Regions from separate parts of the Virgibacillus saliphilus genome, predicted to be linked through region 3. Evidence: riboswitches for the same ligand, from Rfam matches in the RefSeq annotation. Region 3 holds a riboswitch; each other region holds the start of a gene.
What was found. A riboswitch is a leader RNA that binds a small molecule or an ion and turns the genes downstream of it on or off. The one in region 3 is predicted to bind S-adenosylmethionine.
Positions count from the first base shown of each region.

Region 1: linked by a shared signal. The riboswitch ahead of KFZ56_RS00080 (methionine ABC transporter ATP-binding protein) and the one ahead of KFZ56_RS15065 (LLM class flavin-dependent oxidoreductase) in region 3 are both predicted to bind S-adenosylmethionine.
Region 2: linked by a shared signal. The riboswitch ahead of KFZ56_RS17700 (PLP-dependent aspartate aminotransferase family protein) and the one ahead of KFZ56_RS15065 (LLM class flavin-dependent oxidoreductase) in region 3 are both predicted to bind S-adenosylmethionine.

Region 1 is NZ_JAGYHC010000001.1:18,302-24,954, forward strand. Features, by position in the region: gene serS (serine--tRNA ligase) at 1-684, shown strand, start outside; SAM riboswitch class I at 1,041-1,149, shown strand; gene KFZ56_RS00080 (methionine ABC transporter ATP-binding protein) at 1,223-2,254, shown strand; gene KFZ56_RS00085 (methionine ABC transporter permease) at 2,244-2,894, shown strand; gene KFZ56_RS00090 (MetQ/NlpA family ABC transporter substrate-binding protein) at 2,910-3,728, shown strand; gene KFZ56_RS00095 (M20 family metallopeptidase) at 3,751-4,956, shown strand; gene mgtE (magnesium transporter) at 5,050-6,411, opposite strand.
Region 2 is NZ_JAGYHC010000001.1:3,713,167-3,725,573, reverse strand. Features, by position in the region: gene KFZ56_RS17715 (hypothetical protein) at 1-32, shown strand, start outside; gene KFZ56_RS17710 (YpmS family protein) at 137-775, opposite strand; gene KFZ56_RS17705 (SGNH/GDSL hydrolase family protein) at 781-1,686, opposite strand; gene KFZ56_RS17700 (PLP-dependent aspartate aminotransferase family protein) at 2,177-3,901, opposite strand; SAM riboswitch class I at 4,020-4,135, opposite strand; gene rarD (EamA family transporter RarD) at 4,294-5,202, opposite strand; gene cls (cardiolipin synthase) at 5,436-6,878, shown strand; gene KFZ56_RS17685 (acyl-CoA thioesterase) at 6,918-7,433, shown strand; gene KFZ56_RS17680 (hypothetical protein) at 7,734-7,955, shown strand; gene KFZ56_RS17675 (MFS transporter) at 8,431-9,648, shown strand; gene KFZ56_RS17670 (hypothetical protein) at 9,623-9,796, shown strand; gene KFZ56_RS17665 (hypothetical protein) at 9,890-10,096, shown strand; gene KFZ56_RS17660 (hypothetical protein) at 10,310-10,519, shown strand; gene mqo (malate dehydrogenase (quinone)) at 10,730-12,271, shown strand.
Region 3 is NZ_JAGYHC010000001.1:3,125,271-3,137,677, reverse strand. Features, by position in the region: gene KFZ56_RS15110 (dicarboxylate/amino acid:cation symporter) at 1-320, shown strand, start outside; gene KFZ56_RS15105 (GlsB/YeaQ/YmgE family stress response membrane protein) at 493-747, opposite strand; gene KFZ56_RS15100 (VanZ family protein) at 942-1,412, shown strand; gene KFZ56_RS15095 (DUF2187 family protein) at 1,936-2,154, opposite strand; gene KFZ56_RS15090 (helix-turn-helix domain-containing protein) at 2,112-2,729, opposite strand; gene KFZ56_RS15085 (exonuclease SbcCD subunit D) at 2,978-4,201, shown strand; gene KFZ56_RS15080 (AAA family ATPase) at 4,198-7,287, shown strand; gene KFZ56_RS15075 (lactate/malate family dehydrogenase) at 7,378-8,346, shown strand; gene KFZ56_RS15070 (carbohydrate-binding protein) at 8,756-10,576, shown strand; SAM riboswitch class I at 10,933-11,040, shown strand; gene KFZ56_RS15065 (LLM class flavin-dependent oxidoreductase) at 11,260-12,407, shown strand, end outside.

The DNA.
Region 1 (6,653 bases), 3.1 Mb from region 3:
TATATGGTAAACCGTGCAAGTTTGACAGGTACCGGACAGTTGCCTAAATTTGAAGAAGATGCGTTTCATATTTCAGATTGGGATTACTTTTTAGTTCCGACAGCGGAAGTTCCTGTAACGAATTATCATCGTGGGGAAATTTTACCCTCAGCGTCTCTACCAAAAAAATATGTCGCATTCAGTACTAATTTCCGTTCAGAAGCGGGGTCTGCCGGCCGCGATACACGTGGATTAATCCGTCAGCATCAGTTTAACAAGGTTGAGCTTGTACATTTTACAAAACCGGAAGACTCTTATGAAACGCTAGAGACGTTAACTGGGAATGCGGAAAATGTATTACAGTTGTTGAATCTACCATACCGTGTGATGAGTATGTGCACAGGTGATTTAGGTTTTACCGCAGCGAAAAAGTACGATATTGAAGTATGGATCCCTAGTCAGGATACGTATCGCGAAATTTCTTCATGCTCCAATTTTGAAGCTTTCCAAGCAAGACGTGCAGGCATCCGTTTTCGGCGAGATGAAAAGGGAAAGCCGGAATTCGTTCATACGCTTAATGGATCCGGACTCGCCATCGGTCGCACAGTCGCAGCTATTTTAGAAAATTACCAGCAGGAAGACGGATCAGTAATCGTTCCTGAAGTGTTGCGATCTTATATGGGTGGGAAGGATGTTATAAAGTAAGAGAGGTCTGTCCCTCGGAATATTAATGCGATAAAGTAGTAAGGACAGTTCCCAGCCTAGTTTGTAGACACAAAAACTGTAGCGGACATGGTGCTTCGGCATTCAGCGCAATTGGTTCGGTATTCCGAGCGTCGGTTTCGGCAATCGTGGCTTATTCATCGGCATTCAGCGTTTTATGTTCGGCATTCATGTCTGAACTTCGGGTTTCAGTATAGGGGGGCCTATTTTTTCCTACGTTAATACGTTGATGTATCGAAGACACTCCCCTTACAAGAAAATAATTTCTAAAAAAAACAATTGACAAATTAAAATAACGATAGTATTGTATATAGCAATACAAATTTAATAATTATTACTTCTTATCAAGAGAGATGGAGGGACTGGCCCTGTGAAATCTCGGCAACGAACTTTTTTTATAAAAGTAACGTGCCAACTCCAGCAAGCGATGAGCTTGAAAGATAAGAAGAGGATGAATACACGCGTTACCTCTTCTTATCTTTATAAGAAGGGGTATTTTTATTTTCGAGGGGGAGAGAGCTTGATTACATTTGAACATATGACAAAGGTTTATCAGGGTACGTCTCAAGAAGTGAAGGCCTTAGATGATGTTAATCTGCATATTGAAAAAGGCGAAATATATGGTGTGATCGGCTTCAGTGGTGCTGGGAAGAGTTCATTAATTCGGTGTGCCAATCTACTTGAGCGTCCGACATCGGGGAAGGTTATTGTGAATCATCAAGATCTATTAAGCCTTTCAACGAAGGATTTAAGGGAAGCCAAACGTAATATTGGAATGATTTTCCAGCACTTCAATTTATTGAATTCGAAAACGATTTTTACAAATGTAGCAATGCCTTTGTTACTTACCAAAACACCAAAAGAAGAAATAAACAAAAGGGTTTATGAACTGTTGGAGTTCGTTGGATTACGTGATAAGGCGGATAACTATCCAGATCAGTTATCCGGCGGACAGAAACAGCGTGTAGGCATTGCACGATCACTCGCTACACAGCCTGAAGTTCTGTTATGTGATGAGGCGACGTCAGCTCTGGATCCGGAAACAACCAATTCAATTTTGAAGCTATTGAAGCGCGTCAATCAGGAGTATAATATTACGATATTAATTATTACGCATGAGATGGCGGTTATTCGTGAAATTTGCGATAAAGTAGCGGTGCTGGATAATGGAAAAGTAGTTGAGTCAGGCTCTGTATTCGATGTGTTTTCCCAGCCTAAAACAGAGGTTGCCCATAATTTTGTCCGTTCCGTTATGCATGATGAGATACCTGAATCGGTGCACCAACTGCTTCAAAGGCAAGACGGGGATCATCAAATTTATCGCATTGTATTTACCGGTGAGTCAACAGGAGCACCACTGCTTTCCCAAATAGCGAAACATTTTAATGTCGAAGTGAATGTATTATTTGGAAGTATTACCGAATTACAAGGGACACCATTTGGCAATTTGATTGTGAAATTTGAAGGGGACGAAAAGGAGATTAATCGTGTCATCATGCATGTTCATCAGAAAAAAGTAACGATAAAGGAAGTGTTAGCAGATGTTAGTTGATTGGCAGCAAATTTCAGGCGCATTATGGGAAACAACTATCATGGTAATTGTCTCTTTACTATTTGCCGCTATCATAGGATTGCCGTTAGGAATTTTACTTGTTGTAACACGAAAAGGGCATTTATGGGAGAATAAAATAGTTTTTACCATTTTAAACGCTATCGTAAATATTTTCCGATCCATCCCGTTTATTATTTTAATGGTTGCAATCATTCCATTCACCCGCTTAGTTGTTGGAACGTCGATTGGAACTGCGGCTGCAATTGTGCCAATGATACTTTTTTCAGGGCCTTATATTGCAAGATTAATAGAAAGTTCCTTGCTTGAAGTTGATCCGGGTGTGATGGATGCTGCCCAGTCGATGGGTGCTACGCCTGTACAAATCATTACTCGCTTTCTTATTCCTGAAGCATTAAGCTCGCTTATGCTCGGTCTAACCATTGCAACGATCGGTTTGGTTGGTGCTTCTGCAATGGCTGGGGCCGTCGGCGGTGGGGGGCTTGGCGATCTAGCAATTACATTTGGGTATCAGCGCTTTGACACAATTGTCATGTTAATCACCGTTGGTATTCTTGTCATTATGGTCCAAGGGTTACAGTCAGCCGGAAATATATTATCGAAAAAAATTAGAAGAAGATAGAAGGAGGAAAACAACATGAAAAGATTTGGCTTCCTATTTTTCATTAGTTTTTTAGCTATTGCTCTTGGTGCCTGTTCGGATAGTGAAGCAGCAACAACCGTGAAAATTGGAATTAGCGGGTCCGATACGACAATTTGGGATTATGTTGCTGAAAAGGCGGAAGAGGAAGGAATTGAGGTTGAAATTGTCCGCTTTTCTGATTATGTGCAGCCGAACCTAGCACTGGCTGAAGGAGAGATTGACGCGAATGCGTTCCAAACAATTTCTTACTTTGATGCCTTTATTGATGAACATGATTTGGATCTCACACCGATCGCAACAACGGTTATCGCTCCAATGGGGTTATATTCAGAAAAACATGATGCGGTAGAAGACATTCCAGAAGGTGGAACCATTGCACTTGGTAAAGAAGCAACCAATATGGGACGTGGTTTGCAACTGCTTGAAGATGCAGGATTGATTGAGCTTGAAGAAGGCTTTGACGGCAATGGTTCCCTTGATAAAATTGTCGGAAATCCTAAAGATTTGGATTTTGAATTACTTGAAGCTGGGCAGACACCCCGTGTCCTACCGGATGTGGATGCATCCATTATTAATAATGGCATCGCAGTAGATGGCGGCTTTAGCCCCTTAGATGATTCGATTTTCCATGAAGATGAAACAGCGACACCTTATATTAATATCATCGCGACCCAAGTCGAAGACAAAGACGATGAAGTTTTAAACAGATTAGCAGAAATATATCAATCGGATGATGTGGCAGAATTTATTATCGAAGAGCGTGACGGGAATTCCATCCCGACAACTGTACCATTAAGTGAAATTGGTTATTAAAAAAATAGATGAGGTGATAAGTATGACAGTAGTGACAGATACGTTAGAGACAGTGAAAAAAAGCATTTTGGAAAATATCGAGGAAAATAAGGAACGTTACATTCAAACAAGCCATGAGATTCATGATAATCCTGAAATTGGCAATGAGGAATATTTTGCCTCAGGGCGCTTAATCCGTATTTTAGAAGAAGAAGGCTTCCATGTAGAGAAGGGAGTTGCCGGGCATGAAACGGCATTTTTGGCCAAAAAGAAAGGCAAGAAAGACGGACGCTCGATTGGATTCCTCGCCGAATATGATGCACTTCCTGAAATTGGTCATGCATGTGGTCATAATATAATTGGTACAACAAGTGTAGCTGCTGCTGTTGCTTTAAGTAAGGTCATTGATGAAATCGGCGGAGAGCTTGTCGTGCTCGGGACTCCGGCTGAAGAAGGCGGGCCAAATGGAAGTGCGAAGGGAAGTTTTGTGAAGGCAGGTTTAGTGGAAGGGATTGATGCAGCCATTATGCTTCACCCGGGAGCAGAAACGAATCTAACAGGTCCAAGTTTAGCGGTTGATCCACTGGATTTTGAGTTTTTTGGAAAACCGGCACATGCTTCTGCACATCCGGAAGAAGGAATCAATGCATTAGATGGCGTACTGCAGCTGTTTAATGGGATCAATGCCTTGCGTCAGCACATACCATCCGATGTACGCATCCATGGTATTATTACCGATGGTGGGGATGCGCCGAATATTGTACCTGAATATGCAAATGCCAGATTTTTCATACGTGCTCCCTCAAGGACGGTGTTGAATGACATCACCACGAAGGTAAAAGCTATTGCAGAGGGTGCAGGACTTGCAACCGGCGCAACAGTGAAGGTGAGCGCTTTTCAAAATGAAGTGGATAATTTCATTGTAAATAAACGCTTTGATCACGTATTTAAAGGCGTCGCTGAGCATTTAGGAGAACGGGTAAGTACAAAAGAAAGAGCGGCATTAGGCTCAACGGATGCAGGCAATATAAGTCAAGTTGTTCCGACGATTCATCCCCATATTAAAATAGGTCCAAGTGATTTAATTGGGCATACGGTCGAATTCCGGGAAGCAGCTCGCTCCGAAAAGGGTGATCATGCCTTAATTACAGGAGCAAAAGCATCTGCATTAACAATATTAGAACTCCTTACCAATCAAGAAGTGTTTGATGAAATTCAGCAGGAGTTTGCGGAACGATCAGAAGGATAAATGCTTATCAAGGGACTGTCCCTGCTACAATGTATTCATGTAGCAGGGACAGAACTCATAGCCATCAAGTCATGATAAGCGCATGGGATTAGCTTATAGAAACTCCATTAGCTGCGTTGCAATGGAAAAGTAAATCATCAATCCAATAATATCGTTCAAGGTTGTAATAAATGGCCCTGAAGCAATGGCAGGATCAAAATTCAGTTTGTTGATGATTAATGGAATAACCGATCCCACAACGGCTGACACGCTCAGGGTACAAAGGGTGGATATGCCCACAATGACTCCTAACATGCCATTTCCATAAATAACAAGGATAATGGCAGCGATGATCACCATACAAATGAGCCCCAGGAGTGCCCCTGTACTGAACTCTCTTCGTATCATTCGCCAGAGATTACTTTTTTCCACGGTCCCAAGTGCAAGTCCACGCACAGAAACAGCCAGTGACTGAGTGCCCACATTTCCCCCGGAACCCATGATCATGGGGATGAAGGCGGCAAGCAGCACAACGGATTCGAGTGTCTCTTCGAATCGATCGATGACCCCACCTGTAATTAAACTCAAAAGCATCAGTACGATAATCCATGGTGCACGCTTTTTAGCAGCTTTAAAAGGGCTTATACTAACATCTGTTGCTCCTTTTGTTGCGGAAATCTCGCCAAAGTCTTCCGTTGCCTCTTCTTCCAGAATATCCAACACATCGTCAACGGTGACAATACCCAGCAGCTGATTCTGATGGGAGACAACAGGGACGGCTAACAAGTCATATTTTTTGATGACCATCCCGACTTCTTCCTGGTCCATATCTTCAGAGACGGATACAACGTTTGTACTCATTGCGTTTTCGATGGTGGTATCCGGTTTAGCTATAATTAAATCGCGGAGGGAAACGACACCGACAAGTTCCTTCTGAGCATCAACCACATATAAATAATAAATAATTTCGGCATCCGGGGCCTCATTCCTTAACTTGTCTAACACAGCTTCTACAGTTGCGGAGGCTGGGATACTAATCAATTCTTTGGTCATTATCGCTCCGGCAGTTTCATGTGCATAAGATAAGATCGCCCTTATTTCATGCGCTTTTTTATCATCCATTTGTTCTAATATTTCGTCTGCCCGATGACTGTTGATTTCCGTTAAAAACTGGACAACATCATCGGTAAATAAATGATTAAATATGCTTGAGGCATAGTTTTCATCCATCTCCAGGAAAAACAGTTTCTGATCCTGGATATCCAAATTACTGAAAATCGCTGTGAATTCCTTCGGGCTTAAAAAGGAATATACAAGGTTGCGTGCTTCCACATCCATTGTTTTAAACATATCGGATTGGTCGAATGGATGCAGTTCTAAAAAGGTATCACGAAACTGTTGCTTTTTTCCGTTATGCAGTGCATCCAGTACCGTTTTCGTATATATGGCGCGCTTTTTTTTCGTTAGTTTACCCATTAAAAATCCTCCTTATCTTGAAAGGAGTCTATACTGCTTCTAGAAGCTTTAGACACAAGTTTCATAATACGGACATGCGGTTATTTAGAACCCCGCTCCAGAAATATACTTCGCGCACCTTAGGGCGGCTGGTGGGCCTCCGAAGTGCTAGCGCACTTCGGAGTCTCACCTATGCCTTTCCTCCCGCAGGAGTCTACGTATATTTCTTCCGCTAAACGATGTATTATTCGTTTACAGGGTTG
Region 2 (12,407 bases), 590 kb from region 3:
CTGCAAAAGTGAAACAATTTGTCATCAGGTGAGAAGAACCACACACGAGCTGTAGTGGTTCTCTTTTGGGTAACAGGAGGTATAGTTTACAATGAAATGAGCTAAACCCCGGAGATGATGGTTTTAGCTCATTTCATTATGGTTCTATATGTTCGATGCCTAATGTCCGGTATGGAATTCGAATATTAAATGCGAGATTATTTGCTTCCAGATCAATATGTTCTACACTAACCTCGAAATTACTCTGTAAATCCATTTCTGTAACGCCAACGTAAATCTCCTCATCTTTTGGATTGATCGTAACCCATTCAGGCATCGATAAGTAACGTTCCATGTATTCCATAATTTTTTGATTTGGTAAATCCAATAGTCCAAGCGAGATGGATCGCTGTTCTAAAACGAGATCCCCGTTTTCCTGTACGATTGGCTCTAGATGGACGGAAAGTGGTACGGTGCTGGAGAATACCGGTAACTCGCCAATTAGATGGATATCCTCCTCCAGGGAGATACGATACTCGTGTCCTGTGTTTGATAAAGCCTGATCAATATAAGCATTGACCAATTCGTTCAAATTATCTTTAGTGGTTCGAACTGTAAATTCAGAGCTCTCTCTACTTTCCTGCTCATCATTGGAGGGAAATATGTTCTCAGAAACCGGCCAAAAAATGAGTGCAACAATGACCAGAAAAAAGAGGATATTTACGCTTAATAAACCAAAAAATAAGGCTTTCCATTTTATTGTTTTTGACTGATGGTCTTCTTTTCGTTGGGGCATCGCGCTCATCCTTCTTCGTTAGTTAAATAATCCAAAACTCTTCTTGCCATTCGTTGATAGCCTCTATCATTTGGATGGAAATTATCCTCTGCGAATAAATTTGCATCCGGATCATCGAATAAATCGACGGTAGGAATGAACGTGATAGACGCATCTTCTTGTGCGATATCATTTCCTGTTTTATTCCAAGACTCTACAATCATATCAAGTTCTTCAATATCCTGAAAGTATTGTTCGAAGGGATTATAAAACCCTAATAAATAAATGTCTGTGTTCGGATTTATATGTTTAAGTTTGGTAAATATTTGCTGTAGCCTTTCTTCATAATCGATCCGTTCTTGCCTAAACTCCTCGATCTTTAAGTTCGTGAAATTTTCTCTCACTACTTTCATGATATCATTTGCTCCGATCGTTATTAAAACAATATCAGCATCTTCTAGTGCGGTGGAAACTTCAGGATTATCCAGGCGCTCCAACAGCTGATCCGATCGGTTTCCACGTATCCCAAAATTATCAAAGGAAACAATTTGTCCCTCAGCATTAAGGGCAGAGTCTAATATGCCTACATAACCTCCTCCATTACTGCTTCCGACACCTTGTGTTAGGGAGTCACCAACCGCAACGATATGGGTGTTTTGATTGGTAAAGAAATCGACCGCTTCCTGAAAAGCCTCGATAGCTACAGTGGAGAGTTGCCTCTGTTCGGTTGATGGTTCATCTTCTTCTGTTTCATCTTGCGACTCTTCGCCAACATCTTCGTTTTCCTCGTTTTCTTTTGTTTTCGTCCCTGTATCATCATGTTGAGAAATTGTTTTATTATTAAACGTTGCAGTAGGTTGATTTATTAAAGCAAAAATGCCTGCCCCAACAATAAAAACGATAATTGCAATCATAAAATTTTTCTTCTTCATGCATACCACACCCGGTTGTTATATTATACGTAAGATATAGGATATATTGTCTCATGTCATAAATAAATTCGAAAGTATTTTTAATATAGGTTTGTTTCGATGTTATCATACTAAAAAGAGGCTGGGACAAAAGTGTTTTTAACAAATAAATTCCGAACATACATCGCTTCTAAAAATATACTTCGCGCACCTTAGGGCGGCTGGTGAGCCCCCTTGTGCTATCGCACTACGGTGTCTCACCTATGCCTTTCCTCCCGCTGGAGTCTCCGCATATTTCCTACGCTAAGTTTGATAACGTTCGTCTTTTTTATTAAACACTTTTGTTTTGTCCCAGCCTCTTATCATGGTTATTTCCTTTATGAAGAGAGGGTAAACATAATTTATCGGTGCTTCCGGGAGATGAGGGATCGTCCGGGGCTTTGAATCTCAGCCAGTAGCGAAAGAGTCAATCCCGGAAGAAAAAACGCATCCCGCATACACTTCCATTCTTCTATACTTTCCATGGATCCGCTATTCTATGATTATCCCTCAGGCGAAGTGCTTCCTCATATGGATTTTTGCCCGTAATGACCGTAATACCTGCCGCACGTGCATTTTCTACTGTTTGATCATGCTTATCCGGTTCTTCTACCCACAATATTTTACCTTGTTTATTAATTAATTGTTCAATGGTTGATTGCGGTAGCTGTTGATTGTTCACCCATACAGCGTCTACTTCATCAGCAATGTCTTCCAGTTTCGCCTCTTCATTGATAGGGATAATGCTAAATCCTAGTGCTGCCAATTGCTTTTCGTCTTTATCAAGTGTATTGTCAGCGCTAGTAACAGCTGCAATTACCTTTTTCCGAATGGCTCCATCTTTTCGATCAAATGGCGAAGACAGTAGCCACGTAATAGCATCGTCTTCTGTAGTCTCGAAAAGCGGACGCTGATCAACCGCTTTGGCAATGGCCTGATCGAGATCAACTAAAATATCCTTCGGGTTTTCAATGCCAATCGATAAGCGAACTAGTTCTTCTGTTGTTCCGCTTTTTTCCAGATCCTGAGCACTTAATTGTTGATGTGTGGTTGATGCTGGATGAATAATCAGCGATTTTGCATCACCCACATTGGCAACATGGGACCAGAGTGTAACATTATCGATTAGTTTCCTACCAGCATCCCGACCGCCTTTGATGCCGAACGTGATAATCGAGCCGAATCCATTAGCGAGATATTTTTTCGCAAGCTGATGGGATGGATGATCTTCAAGGCCAGGGAAATTAACCCATTCTACAGCTGGGTGTTTTTGCAAATAAGCAGCGACTTCTTCAGCATTTTTATTATGACGCTCGACGCGCAGATGTAATGTCTCCAGTCCCTGTAAAAATAAAAAGGCACTCTGTGGACTCAGAGAAGCACCAATATCTCGGAGTAGTTGCACACGTAATTTTGTCACGTAGGCTGCTGGACCAAGATCTACGTAACGGAGGCCATTGTAACTCTCGTCCGGTTCAGTAAATCCTGGAAAGTGACCATTGCCCCAATCGAAGCGGCCGCCATCTATGACAACTCCGCCAATTGTTGTACCATGGCCGCCGATCCATTTTGTCGCAGAATGAACAACAATATCTGCTCCCCATGTGAGCGGTTTTGTGCCGTATGGAGTGGCAAATGTATTGTCAATGATCAATGGAATGTTGTTTTCATGCGCAATCGCACCAACGGTTTCTACATCAAATATGTTTAGACTTGGATTTGTAATAATTTCAGCAAACACGGCCTTTGTTTTTGTTGTAATAGCACTTCTAATCGCTTCAGGATCCGTTCCATCAACAAATTTCACATCAATTCCGTAACGCGGTAGTGTATGTGCAAAAAGATTGTACGTCCCACCGTACAAGTTACTGTCAGCAACAATTTCATCACCTGAGCCGGCGAGATTAAGAATAGAAAATGTAATTGCTGCCATACCGGATGAGGTGGCAACAGCTCCACTTCCATCCTCAAGTGAAGCCATGCGTTGTTCGAAAGCATCGACAGTCGGATTTGTAATACGGGTATAGATATTTCCCGGTTCTGCTAATCCGAATACATTCTGGGCATGCTCGGTATCACGAAAAACGTAGGACGTTGTTTGGTGAATGGGCATAGCTCTTGATCCCGTTGCAGGGTCGGGTTCCTGACCTCCATGAAGTAATATGGTTTCCGGGTTGTGAAATGGAAAGTTTGACATGAAAATTCCTCCTTGAATGTTTACTTTTGGTTTGCACTTCTAACGTATCTGGAGGAAGAGGGGGGAATAAATAAATCACCCCCTTCCTAAGAAGAGGGCGTATATGTAAACGATCCTCCTCTTATCTTCCAGACCAATCTTGATCTGTAGGATTTAGCACCGTAAAAGGTAGTTTACTAGCCTTCAGGTTGCCGGGCATCACAGGGCCTATCCCTCCGCCGCTCTTGATAAGAGATTCATTTTTCTAAATTAAAGAATAGTATAACGGTAAATGGAACGGAATGTCAACGGTTTTTAGAAAATAACTATTTTATTGCCTCGGGATATAGGTCACGCAGAGGCGTCCTATGCGCTCATCAAGCTACTTTTGGTAACTAGGTCATAGAGCTAACTTATTTTTCATGAACTCCACGCTTAAACCGGGAATCCCTGCGTTTATACCCTGACCCCATATAAATGAACAAAGCAGACCAAATGAATATGAATGCGACAGCATGCCCACTGGTAAAGGGCTCTCCGTAAAGAAACACACCAAGAATTAGCATGATCGTTGGCGCAATATACTGCAGGAATCCGACCATCGCAAGTGGGATTAGCTTAGCTCCGCTTGCAAATAAAAGTAATGGAATCGCGGTAACGATACCTGCCCCAATTAATAGGAGATTCACCGGTGCAGCCAAATCTTCCAGGGTAAAGGAATTCACCGGAATGGCGAATAAATAAAGAGCGGCAAGTGGTGTTACGATCATTGTTTCGATGGTTAAACCAAACATGGCGCTAATATCCACCTTCTTTTTCAATAAGCCATAGAATCCGAAAGTCAGCGCTAGAATAATAGAAATCCATGGGAACACACCGAAGCTAAATGTTAGGTAGGTGACACCGATACCAGCAAGAATAAACGATAGTGCCTGTCTCTTCGTAACCTTCTCTTTCAGCACGATGATCCCGAGTAATATACTGATAAGTGGATTAATATAATACCCCAAGCTTGCCTGAATAACATGGTCGCTATTGACCGCCCATATAAAGGTAAGCCAGTTTAAACTGATGAAAATAGACGCAAGCGTGATGCCAAGCAGTCTTTTCCTGTTTCTGATTATCACGTTCAATTCCTGTATGAAAGGAGTCCATTTTCGTAAAATCAATACAATGCCAAGCATGAAAATAAATGACCAAACAACGCGATGTGCCAATGTCTCTCCGGCCGGGACATCGTCAACCCATTTCCAATAGATGGGCAGGAATCCCCAAAGTACGTAAGCCAATGCTGTATATATAATTCCCATATTGTTTTTCATATAGCGCCCTCCTTCATTTATACTAAACTAATTTCAACAGGAAATATATAGATTAAGTCAATAAGATATAAAACGCAGTCAGCATTCCGTTTTATAGTACTTTAACTTCCATCCTCTCGCCCCCAATATAAAAATGTGTTTTCTTTTCCGATTTTTTGGTAATATTGAATTTATGCTATATTATAGATAGATAAACGTAAACACATTTTCCAAATAGGTGGGAGATTTGCTACATGGTCATATGGACATTATTATTAGGGTTTATTATTATTTTTAATATCATATTAGGATTTTCTATTATCTTCCTGGAAAGAAAAGATGCCAGCTCCACATGGGCATGGTTGATGGTGCTGCTTTTTTTCCCAATTGCAGGTTTTGTCCTTTATTTAATTTTTGGCAGGCCGATTAGCAAGAAACGCATTTTTACATGGGATACCAAAAGTCGTCTGGGCGTACAGACGGAGGTAAAATCGCAATTGCGCGCACTAGAAGAGAGAAATTTTTATTTTAAACATGAAGGGATAGCGGAACATGAGGATTTGGTTTCGCTGCATCTGCGCAACGATGATGCGATTTTCACGCATGATAATAAAGTTGATATTTATACAGACGGTACTGAAAAGTTCGATGCGCTCATGGAGGATATGGAAAAGGCGACGGATCATATTCATCTGTTATATTACCGAATTCGGAGCGATCAGCTGGGCCGCCGCGTTGCAGATGTGCTAATAAAGAAAGCAAACGAAGGTGTAGAGGTTCGTGTACTATTCGATGACATGGGATCAAGAAGCCTGAGTCGTAAATATATTAAACGCTTGGAAAATGCAGGGGTCCTTGTAGGGGCATTTTTCCCACCGAAAATTGCTAAATTAAACTTTAAAATCAATTACCGAAACCATCGTAAACTAGCTATTATCGACGGGAAAGTTGGCTATATCGGTGGGTTTAACATCGGTGATGAATACCTTGGAAAAAAGAAAAAATTTGGCTATTGGCGTGACACGCATTTGCGCATCTATGGCCATGCAGTTCAAAATATGCAAACAAGATTTATCCTGGACTGGAACCAAGCTTCACGTAATGATATTTTGTATGAAGATCGATTTTATGATTCCATCCCTTACGGCGACGTTGGAGTACAAATTGTATCAAGCGGCCCGGATTCAGACTGGGAACAAATTAAAAATGGTTACATCAAAATGATTATGGAAGCGAAGGAGTATATTTATATACAAACACCGTATTTTATTCCGGATGAAAGCTTGCGTGATGTGCTTCGAATAGCGGCGATGTCGGGGGTAGATGTGAAAGTAATGATCCCGAATAAACCGGACCATCCTTTTGTCTACTGGGCAACATTATCGTCTGTTGGCGATTTGTTGAATGCGGGAGCTGAAGTTTATATGTATCAAAATGGCTTCTTGCATGCGAAGACCATTGTCGTAGACGGGAAAATATCTTCCGTAGGTACAGCGAATATTGATGTACGAAGTTTTCGCTTGAATTTTGAAGTAAACGCATTTTTATATGATCTGGATCTAACACAACGATTGGATGACGCTTTTAACCGTGATATTATGCTATCAACGCAACTCACGAAAAAATTATACCAGCAGCGTTCATTAGGGATTCGTTTCAAGGAATCTGTTTCCCGCTTGATTTCACCTGTATTATAATACGTGATATAACTTTATAGAATAGATGGGGGATTTGACATGGAAGAAAAACCTTGTTGGAAGTCACTTGCAGTAAAAACATCGCATGTGTTGCCACCGGATACCAATGCGCACGGGACGCTGTTCGGTGGTGCATTAATGGCACATATAGATGATGTGGCTGCAATAGCTGCTGTGAGGCATGCCAGAAAGCCAGTGGTAACAGCCTCGACAGATTCTGTTGATTTCCTTGCACCTGTGAAGGAAGGGGACTCCATTTGTTTGGAAGCATTTGTAACATGGACCCACAACACATCGATGGAAGTGTTTATTAAAGCTGTTACAGAAGATTTGGTAACAGGCGACCGAAAAGTATGTACAACAGCGTTTACCACATTTGTTGCGGTGGATGATGAAGGGAAGCCATCCCCTGTTCCAGCTGTTTACCCGGAATCGAATCAGGAAAAGATGCTTCACGAACAGGCACCTGAACGTGCACAGCAGCGAAAGGAACGAAGGAAGCAATCCAAGGGGTTAGCTGAAACGTTTGGAACGGATTTCCCGTGGGATCGGTGATAAAGATAGGGCGAGGGAGTCGTTGTCTGATCCACACCTGGAGTAAAAAAATGCAAACGAAAATGAGATTTATTTTCGTTTGCATTTTTTAGTGATATGTGGCAATTTCAATTTTCAAGGTAAACATGCGGATAATATTTATGTATTACTGTGCCGTGGCTGTGGATTGGGTACATCCAGGGGATTTTGTTGGATGTAGATTGTTATATAGAAGCATAAGGTAAATTGTTGCATTTATGATAGAACAACGCATCTGGGTATTTATGTTAAAATAAAACTAGCTAGAAGGAGGGAATTCCAATGACACCTTGGCTAAGCGTGGGACTAATCATTGCTGTGTTGCTTTATGCGATTTTTAGTGTGTTTTTAAAGAAATCGATCGGCTTATATATCGCCGCGGCCTTTCACATTGTATTGGGTCTTTTATCACTACCATCAATCGGATTCTATGTATTAGCAGTAGCTATGCTTGAATTGATTGTTGGAATTGTAATGACGGTAAAGAAGGTCGGTACACGGTGATTGGTGTGCGTTTCATTATAACGATTTTATAGTGGTTACAACCTTTTTGGAAAAACAGTCTACATAAAGCTAGTTTATGTATTTTCCATTGAAACATGGAAACGATCATGCTACTATTATTTTAATAAAATATTTCCTTTAATACGGTCCAGAGAGGCTGCAAAGGGTGGTTAAAACGAAACATGGAAACGTTTGTTTTGATATATCAATGGATGCTGATGCCCTTATGTCCCCTGTGACAAAGGGTATTTTTTTATTGCCTAGGAAATTATAAAATGATTTGCTTGGGCATAATTTGATTTCGAAAGTAACCACATCCGGCACTCTGAGCCTTTGTTATGTCTGCATGTTGGTTAGCATGTTTATTATTTATTAACGTAGTCCGGTGAGGCTTGATAGAGAATGGTAAAAAAGTAACCCATTCCCTTTTAAAGCAAGGTTCGCAAATTTACTTCAGAAAAACGGAGGGGAATGTATGAACTATCAGAGAAAAACAGTAGTAGCGTCTGTAGCAGGGTTAACATTGGAAGGCATGGATATTATGTTTATCTCATTTGCTATGTCGATGATTGTTGCGCATTTTAATATCGATTTAGCAGTAGGTGGGCTTATTTCAGCTATTACAAATATGGGAATGCTTGCTGGTGGTGTGATTTTTGGAATTTTAGCGGATAAATTTGGCCGGGTCCGCATTTTTACGTACAGTATTTTCTTATTTGCCATCGGCACTGGATTAACCGGATTGGCGACGAATATGGAACAGGTTTATGTGTATCGATTTATCGCAGGTCTTGGTGCGGGTGGAGAATATGGGATTGGCATGGCGTTAGTTGCAGAGGCATGGCCCAAAAATAAACAAGGCAGGGCGTCTTCATTTGTAAGTTTAGGTGCTCAATATGGCGTCATTCTCGCGGCGCTACTTAGTGCAGTCATCCTTCCGCTCTTTGGATGGAGAATGCTATTTTTCATTGGGTTACTCCCTGTTATTTTTGCATTTATGGTGCGAAAAAATTTAGATGAGTCACCGGAGTGGGTAGCTGCGCAAAAAGAAAAAAGGCTAGACAATAGAAAAGAAAAAGGGAAATTGATCCAGTTATTTGATACGCCTAGAGCTACAGCGACGACCATTGCTTTAGCGATCATGACGACCGTTCAGATTGCAGGGTATAATGGTTTAATGATCTGGCTTCCATCCATGTTGCAACAGTCACAGGGTTTATCGGTTTCAAACTCTGCGATTTGGACCATTGCTACTGCGGTTGGCATGATTATTGGTATGCTAACGTTTGGTCAATTTATGGATCGATTTGGTGCCAAACGATCTTATGGCATATTTCTTCTTGCTTCTGCAGCAGCTGTATTTTTATATGCGTATGCAGAAGGCAGTGTAGGCATATTAGTTGGTGGAGCAATCGTAGGATTCTTTGCAAATGGTATGTTTGCCGGGTATGGGGCATTAATTAGCAGTCTCTATCCAGTTCAAATTCGAAGTACGGCAACAAATGCCATTTTTAATTTTGGTCGGGCTTTAGGAGGCTTATCGCCCATCCTGGTTGGGTATATTTTGCAAACGTACGATATGACAATGGCAATGAGCTACTTAGCCGTTTTATACGGTATATCCTTTATTGCTATGCTGACATTAAAACATAAACAGGTTGGAGATAATGTTGAATCGAAACAGTCTGCTTGATGTTGCTAAGGAATTCTTTTTTCCTGATATAAACGCATTTTTATCCATAGTTATTGGTGCATTAGCAGCGTTGGTCGGTTATTTGATACAAGTAAGTTATTTACGAAAGATGAAAGAAAGTAAAAAGCTAATGTCATTTGATTCATAAGGCGCCATTCCGGAAAAGGATTTGGCGCCCATTTCAAATGTTACCAGTCAGACGTTCCAGGATGGTAAAATAGATGTATGAGAAGGGTTTGATATGATGCCTGCTAAAAAAGGCAGTGAATATCCCCCAATGGATCTACGTTTGTATGCCGTTGTATTTGTAGTTGTGTATTTAGGAACAATGTTTATCAAATATTTGATGGATGGTACGATGGATTGGATGGAAACATTTCTGTTCTTCTTCGGCATTTCTGCTGTGTACCTGTTATTGCGATCAACAGGTGAGAGAAGAAATGAATGAATAGGATTTTTCTGTTTTAACACACTGCCTAAATTTTATGACTCTATTGAAAAAGGAATACTTATGGGCATAGTTTATCGTGTTAAATTAGGGGATATCTTAAGTTTTAAGTTAACGTATATGTTCAAAATTCGAGAGTTCATCCGTTCGGGTGAGAAGTGGAATAAACTGCAGCTATAGTACAAAGAAAAAAATATATAGGGGGGCTTTTGCGTGGAAATAAGATTCAAAAATATAACCATTACGGAAAAATTTATCTTTAACTTTATCTCAATAGCAATGACTATACCTTTATTATTTCAATTGTATTTGAAGTTTGTTACTAAGGTAGAAATGAATTTTACACCATTAATTTTGGCTATTTCTATGTTGTTCATATGGGCTTTTTTATCCAAACAGGAAAAATCTGATAAAGGTACATGAGCTTTATTAACGAGCGCAGTAATTGAATAGTATGTATTTCCCTAAACAGTTCCTTTTGTGGAGGGAGATAAGAATGTCAGACTTCGTTATTCCTGTGCTTATTGCCTTATTATGTATAGCTGTTTCCGTTCAATTAATCTATAATTATAATATGTGGAAGAAAAACGAAATAATGAAAACCTAGTCCGTAATTATTATCTGAAAATTTCCATACAATCAAGATTCAAATATACGAGGAGGAACAAATCTATGACTGATAATCAAACGAAAGATGTTATTCTAATAGGTGCTGGCATCATGAGTGCGACGTTAGGAACATTTTTAAAAGAATTAGAGCCTAATTGGCATATGAAACTGTTTGAGAAATTGGACATGGCTGGAAAAGAAAGCTCAAATGAGTGGAATAATGCTGGAACCGGCCATGCAGCATTATGTGAATTAAATTATACGGTAGAAAAAGAAGATGGCTCCATTGATTCTAGCAAAGCTGTTGAGATAAACGAACAATTCGAGATTTCCAAACAGCTTTGGTCTTATTTAGTTAAAAATCAAGAAATTCAAGACCCTCAAGAATTTATACGCCCATTACCCCATATTAGCTTTGTACAAGGGGAACAAAATGTGGACTTTTTACGTAGGCGCTTCCAGGCTTTATCCTCCCTACCGATGTTTGCAGACATGGAATTTACCGATGATCCTGAGGAATTATCGAAATGGATTCCTTTGATGATGCAGGGGCGTACGTCAACAACACCGATTGCCGGAACAAAAATGAACGCAGGTACCGATATCAATTTTGGCAAACTGACTCGTAAGCTAACAGATAACTTAGCAAAACATGACCACGCAGAAGTTCATTATCAACATACGGTGACAGATATTAATCGTTTAGAAGACGGCAAATGGGAAGTGCAAGTACGTAACTATCAAGACAACACCCTTGAATACCATGTAGCAGATTTTGTATTTATTGGTGCTGGTGGAAATGCCATTCCTCTATTACAAAAAACAAACATTCCCGAAAGCAAACGGATTGGTGGATTTCCAATCAGTGGCGCATTTTTAGTCAGTAACAAGCCGGAAGTAGTCGAACAACATGATGCGAAGGTATATGGGAAAGAGCCTTCTGGAAAACCACCTATGACTGTTCCGCATCTCGATAGAAGATACTTCGGGGATAAAAGTAATTTATTATTTGGTCCGTTTGCTTCGATTGGTCCTAAGTTTTTAAAAAATGGCTCTAATTTAGACTTTGTCAACTCTATTAAACCCAATAACATGCTAACGATGCTAGCTGCAGGTGTTAAAAATATGCCATTGATTAAATATTCTATCGAGCAAGTGATGATGGATAAAAAGGATCAAATGCGAGAATTACGAAAATTTGTCCCTGATGCGAAAGATGAGGATTGGGATTTACTTATTGCAGGGAAACGTATACAAATCATTAAAGACACCGAGCATTCCGGAAGAGGCTATATTCAATTTGGTACAGAAATTGTTCAATCAGAAGATAACTCTATGGTAGCGTTATTAGGAGAGTCCCCAGGAGCTTCTACTTCTGTATCCATTATGTTAGAACTTTTACGTAACAACTTTCCACAATATATTCAAACATGGGAACAAAAAATAAAAGAAATGGTCCCGTCTTTTGGTGAATCACTGGCAGAAGATAGTGCGCTGTTGAAAGAAGTGAAGCAAGCAAGCTCCCATTATCTACAATTAGAAGGTAACTATTCGAAACAGGGGTAAAGCTGTTTTTTCTTAAAACGCAACTTTCGCAGCTTGAAATAGGTGGGCTGCGAAAGTTTTTATAAAGGTATGTTTTTTCATTAAATGGAGCATTAAATTCAATGAACTGGTACTTTAGAATAATGGCCAAGAATTC
Region 3 (12,407 bases):
ATTTATCTGGGAGCACCATTACGCTTGTGCTTTGTTCTGTCGCGGTCATGGTAATATCAAATGGCTTATCAATGCCATCGTTCACCATGATGTTACCATTTATTTTAATGCTGGGAATCGTTATGATTGCTGCACCCGGTGTACCTGGTGGTGCGGTCATTGCTGCATTAGGTTTATTAAGTTCCATACTTGGCTTTGATGAAACAGCTTTAGGTTTAATGATCGGCCTGTACATGGCTCAAGATAGTTTTGGTACAGCTACAAATGTAACTGGAGATGGAGCTATTGCCTTAATTGTTGATAAGGCAATGAATCGTTAATCTCCTCAGAGTCATTGTAGCATTATATCTTTTCTCATACATTGACGCTTTCAATAGGTATCCCATTCCTGTTTATGGTGGGGATCGTTTTTGGCTACCAGGGAGCGCAGGGGCAGGGAGGAGTAATGGCAGTTTAACATGTCGTTGCTTTGTAAGCTCCTCCGTTCGCTTTTTACGTACTTTTTCTCATCGCCTTCATAATTAAGCTTACGATGAATATAAGAATAATGGCACCGATTAAGGCTGGAATAATGAAAAAGCCCCCCATTTCAGGGCCCCAACTTCCAAACAAGGAAGAGCCAATCCATGCGCCAATAAAACCGGCGATAATATTTCCAATGATCCCGCCTGGTATATCTTTACCGGCAATTAAACTTGCCAACCAACCTAAAATACCTCCCATAATTAAACTCCAAATAAAACTCATGCTATTTCCTCCTAATGTTTCGTGATTTATTATATAGATTACCTGATTTCGTGTTTGTTAAACAGGAAATAGCGTAAATGCTTATTAGTAAGGAGCAGGAAAAGTACGAGGTGGTTAGCTACTGTTTTTTCCTGGGCTTTTTGAACAATCCTTCACATGATTCTCGAAAAAATAAATAAAAAGGAATCCTTCATATGACTGTGAAAAAAAAGATTGCTTGGACTGCAGTGATTGTATGGATGGGGGTAATCTTCTACTTATCCGACCAACCAGCCACGGAGTCAAATGAGCTGAGTAATAAAATTACGGAAAATATTATAACTATAGTGGATACTATTTTCTCAAGTGTGAATCTAGATATAAATAGTTTTAACCACATTGTAAGAAAGAATGCCCACTTTTTTGCCTATTCAATGCTTGCGGTATTTGTGATAAACGCTTTAAGTAAAAGTGGGATGCGCTGGTATCGGAACTCGATTGTAACGCTTGGGGTTTGTATCATCTACGCTGTATCAGATGAAGTGCATCAACTCGTTGTTCCTGGCAGAAGTGGGGAGTTGAGGGATGTGCTGATTGATAGCGCTGGGGCTTCAGTCGGAATTTGCTTCTATTGGATGGTCACTAAGATATTTGAGCGATGGCGTAGAATGAAGATATGGCAGTGACTTTTATGTCCGCTTTTAAGAACAAAAGCGAAAAGCGCCTGGTTAAAAACGTAGAGACCCCCGCGTTGCAACTGAGATTAGATGAACGTGACTTGTCGCCAATGAATGGCGAAAGTCTACGTGAATCTTATGCTTGGAAAGCGAAAAGGAATCATGCCCCTGCATCAGGGGAGCCGTGAGTTGGCCGGCAAGGCCGTTCTTAGTCGGCCTTCCTTTGTCAAGTGAACCGATGATGACTTTCGCCACAGGCATAAGTGCGACTATGGCTCTGCCTGCGCCTGTCGGCTTGTCAGTCGCCAAGTCTTCTTTATCGTAGGGAGCTCTCGTGTTATCTCCTCGTTTTTGGCGCTTGTAGCTGGACGTAGCCATTAATCAATAATACGTTATGCCCAAGCAAATCATTTTATAATTTCCTAGGCAATAAAAAAGGAAGGTATGACCTATCAAAATTGATGCAAACATCTTCAAGCTGACAAAAACCTTGAGAGGCTATCCCCTCTCAAGGTTTTGTTAATTTGTTCTTTTATTTTGTTCTTTTATCTATAACCCTATATTTATTGTGAGCAACTACCGTGTTAGGGTAACGGTAATTAATGGTTTCCAAATCATTTTCTGAAGAGATTTCAATGATAATACTATTTTTACATTTAGATGGCAGCGTTATTCCCGTTAGAAGTAAATCATCTTTCTTAAATTCCACTAAGTCTCCTGGTGCAGCTTTTTTCTTATCTGGTTGAAACAATCGTGATCCTCCTTTTGTTGTTCAAAAAGCTTCGCGAATGATTCCTTTTTTATTTCGTATTCTTTTGCTGGTGTTTGTTCTTGCTTTAAAGCTTTGATTTCTTGTTTTAAGTTATTTATTTCTTTTGCTTGTTTTTCCATGTCCTTGATTCGCTTGTTTTGTTCATTGTGTTGTTCTTCTAAGGACTTTATTGATTTTTCCTGATCAGCGACATTGGAAACTGTTTTTCCAATTGTTTGCATCACTGTTAAAATATTTTCTTTGTAATTTCCTTGATCTAATGACTCTTGCACATCTTCTATGGTTCGTTCCATTGTGATAGGAGAAATTTTATTTGCTAACATTTCCTTTATTTGCTCCGTCTGATAGTTTTTATTTTTACATGCTTTAATGAATTTTAATGTCTCAATCGCTTCCGGGTGATAATACGTAACGCCCAGCTCTGTTGTTTGCGGGATATGGGTATTAAAATTTTCGATCCAATTTGCTGCCGTATGTTCTGAAACGCCAACAATCTGACATAGCCCGTTGATACTTAACAATTCCAATGTATTCACCGTCTTTCTTTTTGTCATTGTTAGCACTCATTTCTTAGCTTACACCTTTATCCTAATAAGATACATAGGGAGGAATTTGGGATAAATGTGGAAGGAATAAGTAATTTTGTTGCGGAAAAAGCGAACAGTGCCAGGTACCACCCGTATTTTGTCGATTGGTAGTTTCATATCATTTTATGCAAATTAGTTGATGCGGCGTGGTACAATGGATGAAAGTGTAATTGTATGGCGCTTGCTACTAGATTACGTTGAAAGGGGAGAGTGTTGTGAAATTGTTTCATACGGCGGATTGGCATTTGGGGAAGCTTGTTCAGGGAGTATATATGACGGAAGATCAGGATTACATACTTCGTCAATTTATACAGGCGATAAAAGAGGAAAAGCCGGATGCTGTTATTGTCGCTGGGGATTTATACGACAGGGCAGTGCCGCCCACTGAGGCTGTGCAACTTCTGGATGAGGTGTTAGAGACGATTGTGTTGAAATTGAAAACTCCGATTCTTGCTGTTGCGGGCAATCATGACAGTCCGAGCAGGTTGAATTTCGGCAGTAGTATCATGCAAAACAATGGCTTCCATATTGTGGGGAATTTTACGAAGAGTTTACAGCCCATTCGTTTAAACGATACACATGGGGAAGTTCATTTTCACCTCCTTCCTTATTGTGATCCTAGCACTATCAGAAATGTTTATGAAGATGAGAAAATCCGCACCCATAATGATGCAACGGAAAAAATAGTGGAACATATTACAGAAAAAATGGATCCGGAAGCGCGTCATGTGCTTGTCGGACATGCCTTTGTTACGCCATATGGAGAAGAAGAGGCGAACACAAGTGAATCGGAACGGCCGCTCGCCATTGGTGGGTCGGAATATGTGGATGCGCGCCATTTTTCTGCCTTTCATTATACGGCGCTTGGCCATTTACATCAGGCACATTTTGTGTCTAATGAGACGATTCGCTATGCCGGGTCCATTTTAAAATATTCCATATCGGAAGCCCATCATCAAAAAGGATTTCATGTTGTGGAGATGGATGAACACGGAAATGTTACGACACAAAAACGTCATCTGACTCCGATTAGAGATATGCGAACGGTTGAGGCTTCCTTAGAGGAAATTCTCACACATCCGGTGAGTGAGGATTATGTGTTTGTTCGTCTAACAGATGAGGTGCCGGTTCTTTCACCGATGGAAAAAATAAGATCGGTTTATCCGAATGCGATGCACGTGGAACGCAAAAATTTTTCTCTCTCTAGGGCAGCTTATGGAAGCGAAACATCCGTCGAACGTACGAAAATGAGCGATATGGAGCTTTTTCAGTCCTTTTACAAAGAAGTGAAAGGGCAAGAAGCAACGGAAGAAACTAGCGTCATCTTCAAAGAAGTGCTGGATGATCTTGTCAGAGAAAATCATGAAACAGAAAAAGCGGATCGAGCAAAAGTTACCAATTACCCACCAGTAGAAGCGGAAGGAGAAAAAGTGCATTGAAACCACTTAAATTAACATTGACGGCATTTGGACCTTATAAACATACAGAAGTCATTGATTTTAATGATCTGGAGGGGAATCGGTTATTTGTAATTGCCGGGAATACGGGTGCTGGGAAGACAACGATTTTTGATGGGATTTGCTTTGCTTTGTATGGGTCAGCTAGTGGGCAAGATCGGGAAAATAGCATGATGCTTCGAAGTGATTTTGCAGATGATGATACACATACGTCGGTGGAACTTGTATTTGAATTAAAGGAACATACCTATCGCGTGTTTCGGCAGTTGGGACATATAAAAAAAGGGAATAAGTCAAAAACCGGAGAACAATATGCGTTTTTTGAAATAGTGGAAGGACGCGAGTTACCTTGTGTGGATCGCCAAATTGTTTCCGAGATTGATAAAAAAATAGAAGCGTTAATGGGGCTAACCCAAGATCAATTTAAGCAAATTGTCATGTTGCCACAAGGGGAATTTCGAAAACTATTAACTTCCCAAACGGAAAACAAGGAAGAAATTTTGCGCAGGCTTTTTAAAACAGAACCATACAAGCAAATCAGTGAGCGATTGCGAACAAAGAAAAACCATGTCGAAGAGGAGTTTCATCAAGCGAAACAAACGCGGGATAATTATATCGAACATATTCGCGCGAACCTTCCAATGCGGGAAGAATCGCTTCTTTTCCAGGTGTTAGCTGAGTCGTACTATAATGAAAATCAGATAATGAATGGATTGGATGGGGAACTTCGTTTTTATGCTGAACAAATGAACACGGATCAGAAAAAGTACGAAGAAGCATATAAAGCTCATGATCAAAAGCAGACCGAATACCACCAGGCGCAAGCACTAAACGAACGATTTGAAGAACTAAGCCAAAAAGAGAACCAGTTGAAAGAATTACGTAACCAGACATCTTTATACGTCCAGAAGGAAAAACAGCTTGAAGCTGCAACACGTGCAAGCAACATAGTGCCATATGAAAAACAAATGAACGAACGACATGCAGAAGAAAAAGAAAAGAAGAAGATGTTACATGAAACCGAAAATGCAAAGAAGGCAGCTGACGCACGAGTTGAAAAGGTCCAAATTATTTACCAACAGGAAGAAGCGAAGCAGACGGAAAGGGAAGAAAACCGCAGACGCATCGATCGCTTGGAGGAACTTTTACCAATCGTCAAAGAAATAGATGTGAAAAAACAACAGGTACAAGAGCTGAAGAACAAAGCGAAAAATGCTGCGTATGAACTGCAAAAGCTACAAACAGATATCAAAAATACAAAGGCTAAAACGCAAAACGATAATGAACGGATCAAAGCAATGGATCGACAAGTTAACCAATTGCCGGATAAGCAGCAAAAATTAATGGATATGCGCGAGCAAGCAAAAGTGCTGATTGATTTTCTGGAATTAAGCGATAAGCAAGCCAAGCAGAAGAAGGAGGCAACTCGCAGGAAGGAAGCTTTTGAAAAACAAAAGGATACCTATACAACATTGGAGAAAGCGTGGCTTCAAGATCAGGCTCATGTTCTAGCAAGCCACTTGCACGATGGGGAGGCTTGTCCTGTTTGCGGAAGTCACGAGCATCCCAGAAAAGCGACAAGTGAGGCAGCAGTCACAACAAAAGAACAACTTGAAGCAGCAAAGCAGGTTTTAGATGAAAAAGATGAGCTTTACCGAACAGCAGCAGCTGATTTAAATTCCACTACAGCACGAGTAAAGGAGAAAGAACGTGAAGTCGCTTCCTATTCTGTTTCGCTTGATGCGGCCTCAACAACGAAAGACAAGATCGTTGAAGAAGGAAAACGGCTCAAAGTAGAAGTAGATGAGCTCCAAACTATAAGAGAAAAGCTTGCTACATACAAGGAAGACTATGAACAGGCACGTGAAGTTTACGAGCAACTAGAAGCAAAAGAAAAACAGGCTGAGAACGTGTACCAACAAGCGAAAACAACTTATGAAAAAGAACAGGCTGTTTATCAGGAAAGAATGCAGAACATTCCAGAGGAAGTAAGGGTGTTAACTGTATTAGAACAAAAGATAAAAGAAGCGCAAGAGCGAAAAACGCAAATGGAAAAAGCTTGGGAAGATGCTCAAACCAAACTTCAGCAAGCGAAAGAGGAACAGACCAAAGTCGCAAGCAATCTAGTGCATGTAAGCAGACAAGTAGAAGAAACAAAAGCGAAACGACAAAAAGCAGATCAACAATTCACCCATATGTTAATCGATGCGTCTTTTGACGGCGAACAAGTGTACCAACAAGCGAAGATGCGGGAGGAAGATTGGCAACAGTTGAAGGATGATATCGAGCTTTTTAACCAAAATCGATCTACATTACAGGAACAGGTAACGGAATTAAAAGCGGCACTAAAAGATAAACATTATGTGGATTTACAAGGCTTGCAGGAACAATTGAATGCATTAAAACAAGCCTATGAAGCAGCGTTTAAAAAATGGAATCAGTCCAAAGAGTATCACCGGGAAGCGGACGCCTTGAAGGCAAGCATTATGGATGCAAATGCGCAAGCTCGAGAGACAGAAAAACGCTTAGGTGTCATTACGGATTTATATGACGTTATCAGAGGACAAAACGATCGGAAAGTTTCATTTGAGAGGTATTTGCAAATCGAATATTTAGAGCAGATTATTGATGCTGCTAATCAACGCCTGAGGCGCCTGTCCAATGGCCAATTCTTCTTAAGTCGAAGTGACCGTCAGGAATCTCACGGAAGACAGAGTGGGTTAACACTTGATGTCTATGATGCATATACGGGGCAAACGAGGGACGTCAAAACATTATCAGGCGGGGAAAAATTTAATGCTTCTCTATGTTTAGCACTCGGCATGTCGGATGTGATCCAAAGTTTTCAAGGGAATATTTCAATTGAAACCATGTTTATTGATGAAGGTTTTGGTACACTGGATGAGGAATCATTGAATAAGGCAATCGATGCATTGGTTGACCTGCAACAATCAGGTAGGATGATTGGGGTTATTTCCCATGTGCAAGAGCTAAAAACCATTTTTCCGGCAGTATTAGAGGTGAGTAAGACAAAAGAAGGGTCAAGTCGGACACGGTTTGTGGTGTGAGTGGGAATTTTAGGCGAGGACTGTCCTTCTTTGCGCTAACGGCTTAAATAGTGACTTGACTTTTTAGTTAAAAAGAAGGAGGAAGTAAGAATGAAACATAAACTTGCAGTAGTTGGCATTGGGCATGTAGGCTCTTATGTACTTGCCGATGCGATGAAAATCGGGTTGTTTTCAGAAATCGTGGTAATTGATCAAAATAAAGATATTGCATTTGGAGAGGCGTTGGACCAATCCCATGCCACCGCCCTTCCCTCCATGACAAACATTGATGTTTATGCTGGTGATTATGAAGATGTCAAGGATGCTAATGTGATTATTATTGCCGCAGGTCCGAGCATCATCACAACCGAAGAAAATAAAAAACCGGATCGGGCTATGCTTGCAGAAGAAAACGGAAAGAACATCCGTGAAATCATGGCAGGCATCACTCAACATACAACGGAAGCCATTATTATTGTCATCACGAACCCACTAGTTACAATGGTGTATATTGCTGAAAATGAATTTAATTACCCGGAAGGTCGTGTTTTTGGTACAGGAACGATGCTCGATTCTGCACGTTTGCGTTATGTAATAGGATCAAATTATAACATTGCCCCCAATAGTGTTACGGGATATATGATGGGAGAGCACGGGTTGACTGCATTTCCGGTTTTTAGCCGTCTGAATATCCATGGGTTTGGCGAAAAAGAATTGGACGCCCATTTCCAAGGGAAAGAACCCCTTGATCGAAACGTATTTAGTCAAAAAGTTGTTAACGGCGCGTATGATGTCCTAAATGGCAAAGGGTGGACCAATGCAGGGGTTGCTCAAGCAGCCATTACACTCGCAAAAGCCGTTTTGCTAAATGAACGCAGCGTTTATCCTGTGTGTACGACATTGAACGGACAATATGGGTATGATGGCGATATTGCACTAAGCATGCCATGCATCATAGGTGAGAACGGAGTGGAACAGCAATTGGAAATTGAATTAGATGAAGCGGAAATAAAAATGTTGCATGAATCTGCTGCTTATATCCAGCAGACAATGAAAATAGCAGGAACAGGAAAAAGGTAAAGAGGGAACCAAAGGAACTCTTCATCACATTTATGGTTGACAAAATAGATTAACTGTTGATATCGCGCCCGTTACGGAAGTGCACTACGCTTGTCCTCCCCTCCTTTACAGAAGATTTGCTGATTGGCAAGCAGAAAAGGGGTTTTCGCGTTTTCTTCCAGTATTTGTATTTAGTTTCGATCGCATATTTATTCATTTAATTTCAGCCATGGTTTTTAGTGTTGATCTAATTCTTTTTGTTGGCGGATTGGGTATGCTCCCTTTCCGCCTTCTTTTTTAGAAAAAGAAAATATTCTCAACCTTATATATTAATTATATTGAATATATGATATGTTTAATATGATTAAAAATTTTTAAACGAAAGAGAGGTGCACCCAGGACGTAAAAAATATACAGGAGGAATTTAAACGTGAAAGGATTTATACAAGTAATTTTGGCAGCTCTTTTCATGATTGTGCCATTGAATCAAGTTGCCAATGCGGAAGAAACAAATTGTGATGTTGATAAGTGGTTGGAAGAAAGCATTTATACAGAAGGGGACCACGTTTCATTTGATGGGGAGATATATGAAGCCAAATGGTGGACCCAAGGTGAGAAACCGAGTGATTCCGGAGAATGGGATGTATGGACATTGGCCCCCGAATGCTCCAATGATGGGAAAGAAAGCCTGTCCGTTTGGGCAGAAAAAGACACATATGAAGTTGGAGATCGGGTTCAACATGAAGGTGCTATTTATGAAGCCAAGTGGTGGACACAAGGTGAAAATCCAGAAAGTTCCGGAGAATGGGATGTGTGGGAAAAAGTAGATCAGCATGACTTACGTGTGATGTCATTTAACATTTGGACTGGCGGTATAGATGAAACTGTCCATGCTATCGAAGAGGCAGATGCCGATATTGTTGGCGTTCAAGAAGAGGGAGGACTTTTGGATCAATTAGCGGATGAACTTGGTTATTACGCGGACTACAATCAAGAAATCATTAGTCGTTATCCGATTATTGATGTTGGTCACCCTGATTATGTTTATGTTGAAGTTGAACCGGATGAAGTGGTAGCGGTAAGCAATGTTCATTTATTGCATGATCCATATGGCCCTTATGACATAAGAGATGGATTCACAGTTGATCAGGTGATTGGTAATGAACGACACCATATGATGGAAATGCGGTCCCGTTTTGACTCATTAACAGCATTGCAAAACGAGGGTGTGCCGGTATTTCTAACAGGCGATTTCAATGTCCCTTCCCATCATGATTGGACCGAGGAGACAAAGGAAGAAAATTTCAATACGGTAGTTGAATGGCCTGTTTCGAAACAATTAGAGACGCTTGGTTTTCGGGATTCTTATCGTGAAATTCATGAAAGCCCTTTAGAATTTCCGAGTTATACGTGGACACCGGGATATCCCCCTGGGAATGTAAACGAGGATGAGGTTCATGATCGGATTGACTTTGTTTATGCGACTGGATCTTCTATTACAACGAATAGTGAAGTGGTGGGTGAGGTCGGACCATATTCTGATATTGAATTGGATAATTGGCCCTCTGATCATCGCTCTGTCGTCTCAACGTTTACTTCCACTTTAGTGTCTGCGCCAGAAGAGGAAGTAGCTACCTCACAAATGGAGTATGAGATCGGAGAAACCATTGAAGTGAATTTTTATGTAGACGATCAGCCTTCCGAGAAAGATCAAGTCGCTATCTATCCGAAAGGAAGCGATCGAGAGGAAGATCCTATGCTCTGGGCCTATACCGGTTCCAATAGTCAAGAACCCGGGGAGGTCAAAAACGAAGGTACAATCTTTTTTGACGAGGAATCTGTCGTCTCCAGTGAATGGCCACTTCCTGCTGGAGAATATGAAGCTGTATTTCTGGCTGCTGGAGATGAAGAAAGAGCAACAACTTCCTTTAAAGTATTGGAATCAAGTGAATCAGCAAGCTTAAATGTGGAACCTAAGCAAAAATACGGTGAACCAATTAAAGTAGAATGGGAAGATGCTACTGGTTTTCCATATGATTGGGTGGGAATTTACCCAATCGACGAGTCACCTGACGATACAAACTCCTTACAGTGGCAGTATCTAGGAGGAGAACGTCAAGGTTCACTGTTCTTGGATGGTAGCTGGGGAAATACAGATGTGCTTGAACCGGGAGAGTACCGTATTTATATGTTTGAAAATGATGGTTATAGCATTCTTGCATCTACTGAAGTTACAGTGGTTGCTGAATAATAGAGAGGAGGTTGGGACAAAACAAACGTGTTTCATTAAAAAGACGAACATTATCAAACTTAGCGTAGGAAATATGCGGAGACTCCAGCGGGAGAAAAGGCATAGGTGAGACGCCGAAGTGCGATAGCAATCTTTTTTGCGAGGAGTGCTGCCCCTCGAAGCCACTTGCAATACGAAGCGCACAAGGGGGATCACCAGCCGCCCCAAGGTGCGCGAAGTATATTTCCGAAGTGATGTATGTTCGGAATTTATTTGTTAAAAATACTTTTGTCCCATCCTCATTTTTTATTAATTTCGTACTTGACAGTTTTTTCTGTATCCGTTATGATGTGTAGAAATCTTAAAAATTGAATAATTCCTTATCAAGAGTCGGGGGAGGAACTGGTCCTGTGATCCCGCAGCAACCGTTACGTAATCGTAGCACGGTGCTAATTCCAGCAAGCATTTCGCTTGAAAGATGAGACGTGTGTAAATAAATTTTAACCTCTTCCTCATCGGTAGAGGTTTTTTATTTGAAATTGTGCTAGCTGGTATTTCTAATGTGATACACGTATCTTTTAAGCCAAGTAATTCAATGAGAAAAGTAGTATTCATTTTAGGAGGTGAGCAGATTTAATATTTAAAACAGACCATACACAGGTAAGGGGTCATTAAAATCTATGAAAAAAGGAGTAGTTTGCTTTATGACAAAACAAATACATTTGAATGGATTCATCCAAAATTCACCTTCTCCGCATTCCATGGGATTATGGAAACATGAGTTGGATCAGGGAACAAGCCATAACAGGTTAGCTTATTGGACAGAAACAGCCCAGATTTTGGAACGTGGAAAATTTGATGCGTTATTTATTGCCGATGTACTTGGCACATACAGTGTTTATGGAAACAGCCATGGTGCGGCTGCTCGGCATGCAGTCCAACTGCCAGCGCATGACCCGTTAATCCCAATTTCGGCGATGGCTGCTGTCACGAAAAATCTGGGTTTTGCGCCTACGATCTCTGCGACCTATGCACAACCTTATTCACTAGCGCGACAGTTATCAACGCTTGATCATTTAACTGAAGGCAGAATTGCGTGGAATGTGGTGACATCGTATCTGGAAAGCGAAGCAGTTAACCTTGGACTAAAGACTCGTCTGCCCAAGGAACTTCGCTACGACCGTGCGGACGAATTTTTGAATGTTGTTTATAAGTTATGGGAGCACAGCTGGGACAATGATGCAGTTGTTCATGATAAAGAAAATGATACCTATGCAGATCCGGATAAAGTACAGTTGATCGATCATGAAGGTGAATTTTTCAATGTGCCGGGTCCTCATTTAGTAGAACCGTCACCTCAGCGCACTCCGGTTCTTTTTCAAGCAGGGGCTTCTCCAAAGGGGAGAGACTTTGCTGCCAAACATGCCGAAGCGGTGTTTACCAAAAATCATTCATTGGAAGCTTTAAAAGCTTATGTTGCCGATATACGAAAGCGGACAGTGGAGCAGGGTAGGAGACATGAGGATGTACTTGTTTCTCAGTTGATTCTTCCAATTATCGGATCTACGGAAGAAGAGGCTTATCGAAAATATGAAGATTTGACCAATCATGTCAGCTTTGAGGGTACAGCTTCTCTTCTGTCTGGTCATACTGGAATTGATTTTTCCAGATATGATCCGGATCAGTACATTGAAGATATCGAGACAGAAGCGGTTCAGGGAAATTTAGATCTATATACGAAAGACCCGAATAAAAAGTGGACTCTACGAGAAGCTGTTAAAAATCATGGGCTCGGAAATGGTACCGTTAAATTTATTGGAACACCTGAGCAAATTGCGGATCAAATGGAGAA